Regions from separate parts of the Micromonospora sp. NPDC049891 genome, predicted to be linked through region 1. Evidence: riboswitches for the same ligand, from Rfam matches in the RefSeq annotation. Region 1 holds a riboswitch; each other region holds the start of a gene.
What was found. Region 1 has a riboswitch for cyclic di-AMP ahead of AB0I71_RS01435 (hypothetical protein). Riboswitches for the same ligand answer to the same signal wherever they lie in the genome.

Region 1 (2,260 bases):
CTCGTGGTCGCCATCGTCGGCGCCTCGTTGATCATGTTCGTGGTGCTGTACCTGACCCACGGCATATCCGCACAGACCTCGGTGGCCGTGCTCGGCACGCTCGCCAGTCTGGTGCTCACCGGGCTGCTCGGGTTGGCCGCGACCGGGGCCACCCATCTGACCGGGTTCGGCAGCGAGGACGCCACCACCCTGTCCATGTTCCGCGCCGACGTCGACCTGCACGGACTGCTGCTGGCCGGCATCATCATCGGCTCGCTCGGCGTGCTCGACGACGTCACTGTCACCCAGGCCGCCGCCGTCACCGAGCTTCGCCACGCCAACCCGAACTTCTCCCGCCGGGAGCTGTACCGCTCGGCCACCCGGGTCGGGCGGGCACACATCGCCTCGGTGGTCAACACCATCGTGCTGGCGTACGCCGGCGCCTCGCTGCCGCTGCTGCTCCTGCTGACCGTGGACTCCCGCGCGCTGGGTCAGATCGTGACCAGCGAGTTCCTCACCACGGAGATCGTCCGAAGCGTGGTCGCCACGCTCGGTCTGATCGCCGCGGTACCACTGACCACCGCGCTGGCCGCGCTGGTCACCACCGCAGGGCGCGGCGACGCCGGCGCCCCCACCGGTGACCCCACCCCCGTGGTTCCCCGGCCGGCGACGGACCGGGCCGAGGCGCTCCGCGCCCTCAGCACCCCACCCACCCGAAACACATCCCCCGCCACCCCCTCGGGGTGGCCCGACCCGGACAGGAGCACGGACACCACATGGTGACACTCCTCAACGTGACCGCCCCTGCCGATGCGGCTCGAAACCGTGTCGCTGGTCACTCAACGCGATTACGAAATGACGCATCTCGTCGGGTTCGGGGCGTAGAAGCACAGATGGACTGTCGGGTAACCTCACTGCCGGTCACCGCCGAAGGCGCGCAGCGGCGCCTGCGGTGCCACCGCCCAATCGCCGCCAGGCGAGCCGGGGACCCAGGTACGTGGGGTGAATCCGCGAAAGCGGTAGGGGCCACTTCCGTCCCGAACCCGTCAGCTAACCCGGTCGGCGGTCGATGGAAGGGAAAACAGTGACGGCACCCCTACGCCGCTGGTTGACACCCGTGGTGGCCGTGTTCGCCGCGTTCGCCGTGTTCGCCGGTCCGATGCCGGCGATGGCCGCGCCGAACGACCCCAAGCCAGCGGAGCACGATGACGACCCGCCGATGCTCAACGATCTGATCGAGGCGACGAACCGGGACTACTCCAAGGCCAAGGCGAAGCTGGAGAAGTCCAAGAAGCGGCAGCTCCAACGGGCGGTTGAGGTCCGCGCCGCGCAGGCCGACCTGGACGCGCTCTCCCCGCAGGTCGCCCAGATCGCCACCCAGTCGTACCGGACGGGTCGGGTCGGCGCGATCGCGATGTTGTTGCAGAGCAGTGCACCGGACTCGTTCATCGACCGGGCCTCGGCACTGGACGAGCTGAACCTGGTGAACGGCAAGAAGCTGGGCGAGGTCAACGCGATCAAGCGCCGCGCCGAGCAGGCCAAGCTCGCGCTCGACGCCGAGGTGCGCGAGCAGAAGAAGCTGACGAACGACATGGCGCGCAAGAAGAGTGAGGCGGAGAAGTCGCTCCGGCTGGTCGGCGGTGTCGGCCTCACCGGCGGACTTGTGGACGCCACCTCTCCAGTGGCCCGGATCGGCCCGAACCGGGCCTCGGACGGCGGCTGGAAGCCGGAGTCGTGCAGCCAGAACGACCCCACCACGTCGGGCTGCATCACGCCGCGGACGCTGCACATGTACAAGGAGGTCAAGCGGGCCGGGTTCAACCGGTTCGTCGGCTGCTTCCGCCCGGGCGACAAGTTCGAGCACCCCAAGGGCCGGGCCTGTGACTGGTCGTTGCAGAACAGCGGCTTCAGCCCGTGGCACAACAACGACACCCGGATCTACGGCAACAACCTGGCGGCCTTCCTGGTCCGCAACGCCGACCGGCTGGGCGTCTACTACGTGATCTGGAACCGGCAGATCTGGTTCGCGGCGACGGAACGCTGGAGTTCCTACAGCGGCCCGTCCAACCACACGGACCACGTCCACGTGTCACTGCTCTGATCGCCCGACACGACGCACCGAGGGCCGTCCCGCCAGCTGGCGGGACGGCCCTCGTCGTCAGGCGGGGCGGTCGGTCGGAGGTGCGGTGGCGGTGTTCAGGCGACGGCCGCCACGCGGTCGCGGATCAGGGCGCGGTCACCATCGCGCCGGCCAGTTCGGCGGGTTCCGCGGCCACCGCCC
Region 2 (2,260 bases), on a different contig from region 1:
TGTGGAAACGCGACGCCGGGTGAACCGCTCGTGAAGAGCGGTTCACCCGGCGCGACGAGGAACTCAGTACACCGACAGGTGCACGTGGTTGGTGTGGTCGCTGGACGGGTCACCCCGGGCGCCGCTGTACGACTTCCAGCCGCTGCTGGGCAGCCAGATCTGCCTGTACCAGATCACGTAGAGCACGGCGAGCCGGTCGGCGTTGTTCACGAAGTACGCCGCCAGGTTGTTGCCGTAGGTCCGGTCGCCGCCGGTCGCGTCCCCGCCGAAGCCGTTCTTCTGGGCCGCGAAGTCGCAGGCCCGCCCCTTCGGGTGCTCGCCTGAGCCGCCGGAGCGGTAGCAGGAGACGTACCGGGTGAAGCCGGCCGACTTGGCCTGCTTGAGCGCGTGCAGGGTGCGCGGGGTGATGCAGCCGTTGGCTGGGGTGGGGTCGTTGACGCTGCACGACTCCGACGGCCACGACCCGTCGGAGTTGCGGGGAGCAGGCTTGGCGGTGGGGCTCGACCCGCCACTGCGCGACGGTGACCGGGCTGCCCGCTCGGCGGCCTCGGCCCGCTCGGCCGCCTCGTCCCGCTCGATGGCCACGGTCAACGCCCGCTCGGCCTGATCCTTGCGCTTGGCCATCACGGCCACCTGCTTGCGCTGCTCCTGGATCTCCACGTCCAGGGCCTGCTTGGTGGCGCTGACCTCGTCCCGGGCGTTCTGGAGCTCACGTAGCGCGCGGTCCTCGTTGGCGGCCACCGCGTCCAGCGCCGCCGCCCGGTCCATGAAGCCCGCCGGTGACCCGCTGTTGAGCAGTGCCGACGCGGCGCCCAACCGCCCGGTGCGGTACGCCTGCGCGGCGATCTGGGCGACCTTGGTGCCGCGCTCGGCGACCTGGCTCTCGGTCGTCTTGAGCTGCTCGGCAAGCTGCTTCTGACGCTTCACCGAGCGGTCGAGCGCGGTCTTGGCGTCGAGGTAGCCCTTGCTGGCGGCCTCCAGTTGGGCCCGGAGTGCCGGGGTGCCACCCTCGTCGTCCACATCGCCCGGGGCTGCCGCCCGCAACGGTTGCGGTGCGGCGGCGGCTGGGGTGAAGGGGGCCAGCGCGACGCCGAGGGTGAGGGCGAGCGCGGCCGCGATCAGGGCCGCCGTACGGGCGGCCGGTCTTACCGTTGCCACTGCTGGCATGCACATGTCCTTCCGTCAGCCGCCGACCGGGTTAGCTGACGGGTTCGGGACGGAAGATCCCTACCGCTGACGCGGATACACCCCAGGAACATGGTTCCCCGGTTCGCCCTGGCGGGCGATTAGGCGGCGGCCGCCGCCGGCACCGGTGGGTGCCGCCTGGCGGAGGCCGGGTCCGAGCCTACCGGTGCCCATGTGACCGGTGCAGCTGCTGTTACTCCTGGTGTTCAGTTGTTGACTAGTAGAACAGACCAAAACGGACAATAGGTCCTTTTCCTGGATTGCTTCCGTCACCACCGCGTAGCCCCACAGCCCCCAGGATCCGGTCGCGGCTCTATCTGGAGGGTCGCGTGCTCGATCTGGAAGTCCTCATGCAGCGCCGAGTGGGCCGCCGCCAGCACGGCGGCGACGTCGGCGCCGGGGGCGACGGTCAGGTGCGCCGAGGCGACCTCCATCCCGGAGGTCAACGTCCAGACGTGCAGGTCGTGAACACCGGCCACCCCGGGTACCGCGGCGAGCCGGTCGTGCACCGCGGTGACCTGAAGATGTTCCGGCGCGGCCTGGACCAGGATGCGCACCGCCGCCCGGCCCAGGCGCCACGTCCGGGGCAGGATGAACGTGGCGATCGCCACCGCGACCAGTGGGTCGGCCCACCACCAGTCGGTCACGGTGATCAGCAGGGCGGCCGCGATCACGCCCAGCGAGCCGAGCAGGTCCGCCAGCACCTCCAGGTAGGCACCGCGCAGGTTGATGCTCTCCCGCGCCCCCGGGCGCAGGAGAGCGAACGCGGCGATGTTGGCGAGCAGGCCGAGTGCCGCCACCACGAGTACCGGGCCGGCGAGCACCTCGGGCGGATCACCAAACCGGCGTACCGCCTCGACAAGCACGTACACCGCGACGCCGGAGAGCAGTACCGCATTGGCCAGGGCCGCGAGCACCTCCAGCCGGTAGAGCCCGAAGGTGCGTTGCGGATCGGTGTCGGCCCGCCGGGTGGCGGCCACGGCCGCGAGGGCCATCCCGATGCCGAGTACGTCGGTGAACATGTGCCCGGCGTCGGAGAGCAGGGCCAGCGAACCGGTCCGCAGAGCGGTTGCCG
Region 3 (2,260 bases), on a different contig from region 1:
ATGTCACACGTGATCATCGCACCGTCACTCACCACCGCGCCCCCACCCGGCCGACCCGCCGCGACAGACGACGCGCATGGCCTTCGTCGGCCGGGCGAAGCAGCACGCCCCGTACGCCTGACGTACCCGACACGGAAGCCCTCGGCCAGCAGGCCGAGGGCTTCCGTTCGCCGTGGGAACGACGTGATCAGGCCGAGTAGCCGCGGGTGGCGGCCCAGTTGGCGAGGTCGATGGTGCTGAGCCAGTACGACGGGTACGAGGCGTCGGCCGAGTCGGCGATCTTCACCAGCCGGCCGGAGTCCTTGTAGCCGACCACGGCGACGTAGTGCCCGCCGGGGAAGGAGTGCCAGCGACCGTCGGTGTCGGTGGCGGTGCCGGCGACGTTCACCACGACACCCCGCCCGTCGGTGACGGCGGCGACGACATCCGCCTGGAGCTGGTCCATCTGAGCCGGGGTGGCCGCACCGCCACGGATCATCGTGGTCTCGTACGGGTCGCCCTTGACGACGGCGTTGAGGACGCGGGTGGTGTCCTCGGCCGAGTTGGTGCCGGCGAACGTGGTGCCGAGTTGGCTGGCCAGGGCGTCCTGGCTACGGGCGACACCGGCGGCGCTGAGCGCGTTGCGTACCGCGGCGGGACCGCAGTAGTAGCCGTTGATCTGAGCCTGGTGGTCGTACCCGAGGACCTTCGACGCGGGCGGCTTCGGTGCCGCCTTCTTGGTTGTCAGGTCCGGGTCCGGGGTGGCCGCGCTGGCCTTCGGCGACGGCGAGGCGGTGGTGCTCGCCGGTGCCGCGCTGGTCGGTGCGGCACTGCTCGGCGCGGCGCTGCTGGGCGCGACGGTCGACGGCGCGACCTCGGCCCGGCTCGGCGCGACCTTTGGGTCACCGCGCAGCTCGGTGGCGGCGGTGGTGGCCTGCGTGGGGGCCGGGGTGTTCCCGGTGCCGGCAAGGGCGGCGCCGGTGCCGGTGGCCAGGACGAGCGCGACGGCGGAGCCGGCGACGATCTGGTAGGGGCGTTCGGTGGCCAGCCGACGGAGCCGGCGGGAGAGGGTGTGCTTCACGGATTCCTCCACGGACTGAGGGGAGAACGGCACACCGGCTCCGGCGGTCAGGTCGGCAGCAGGACGCCGACGACCGCCCGGGTGAGCGGGACAGGCCGTTCAGGGGTACGCCCGGAAAGCCCGGGCGGTGGCGATGACCGGGGTCAGCTCGCGGCGGTCGGGCCGGCGAGCACGGGCACCGCGGTGCCGTGGAGGCGGGGGAACAGGGGGATCACATCGAACCGCACGAGGGTTGGAACTCCTTCCGTCACCGCCGACCGGGTTAGCTGACGGATTCGGGCGGGAAGACGCCCTACCGCGGGCCGAGGCTCGCGGATTCACCCCAGTGGTGCAGTGGGTCCCCGGTTCGTGAGATCACGATTGAGCGGGTCGGTACGGCGTCGCCTCTTGCGATCGGTTACCGCACCGGACGCGCTGACACTACTGGCCGGTCACCTCGAAGCCAACCCACTCTGACCTGCTTAAACATGATCCAGTGCGGCGATTTTCGGGTATCCGGGAACTGGCGTCGCTCAATGGGACCGACGGCATTCGGGGCACCTTCGGGTGACAACCGGACGAGTGGTGGACACTGCCGACGGATTTTGCTGCGGTAATGGTCTCAACTACGAACAGTGACCGATTTTCCGGCCGCTGTGACCCAGCTCACGAAATTTCAGCCCAGTCGAGCTGGCCGCCAGCGCAGCACCGGGCCGGGACGCCTGACGGCGATCCGACCGGGCACGGGCGGCAGGTCCGGTCGGAGTCGCTCAGCGGCCGCGTACGCCTCGGCGGAGAGGGAGCGGGCGGCCTCGGTGGCCAGTTCCGCCGCCCGCCACAGGTCACGCTCCCGCTCGGCGGCCGACAGGTAGGCGGCCAGGCGGTTGTCGCGTACCACCCGGGCGAGGACCACCTCCTGTTCGACCGGGTGCCGCCGGGGATCCCAGCCGGACCGGCGCGCCAGCACGTCGCTGAGCTGCCGGGCGGTCAGGTCACCACGCCAGTGGGCCGCCATCGCGGCACGACGCAGCCAGCGCTCCCGGGCCGCGTACTCGGCAGGCGTCCGGGGGGTGCGCGGGGTCGGTAGCCCGGCGACGCCGGCCAGCCGTCGGGCGACGGAATCCGCCTCGTCGTACCCGGCCCAGGCTTTGTCGAGTTCCGTCTGGGCGACCCGCCACGCCGCACGCCGCCGGTCGGCGTTCTGCGCCGCGCCGGCTGCCG

Region 2: it holds a riboswitch for cyclic di-AMP, as region 1 does, so the genes downstream of both, AB0I71_RS11465 (hypothetical protein) here and AB0I71_RS01435 (hypothetical protein) in region 1, are expected to answer to the same signal.
Region 3: it holds a riboswitch for cyclic di-AMP, as region 1 does, so the genes downstream of both, AB0I71_RS08885 (C39 family peptidase) here and AB0I71_RS01435 (hypothetical protein) in region 1, are expected to answer to the same signal.

The regions. Positions count from the first base shown of each region.
Region 1 covers NZ_JBFAML010000001.1:282,387-284,646, reverse strand. The annotation lists gene AB0I71_RS01440 (YibE/F family protein) at 1-762, shown strand, start outside; cyclic di-AMP (ydaO/yuaA leader) riboswitch at 929-1,060, shown strand; gene AB0I71_RS01435 (hypothetical protein) at 1,064-2,080, shown strand; gene AB0I71_RS01430 (carbonic anhydrase) at 2,205-2,260, opposite strand, start outside.
Region 2 covers NZ_JBFAML010000007.1:38,577-40,836, reverse strand. The annotation lists gene AB0I71_RS11465 (hypothetical protein) at 64-1,167, opposite strand; cyclic di-AMP (ydaO/yuaA leader) riboswitch at 1,172-1,303, opposite strand; gene AB0I71_RS11460 (cation diffusion facilitator family transporter) at 1,455-2,260, opposite strand, start outside.
Region 3 covers NZ_JBFAML010000005.1:41,643-43,902, forward strand. The annotation lists gene AB0I71_RS08885 (C39 family peptidase) at 188-1,072, opposite strand; cyclic di-AMP (ydaO/yuaA leader) riboswitch at 1,297-1,437, opposite strand; gene AB0I71_RS08890 (hypothetical protein) at 1,716-2,260, opposite strand, start outside.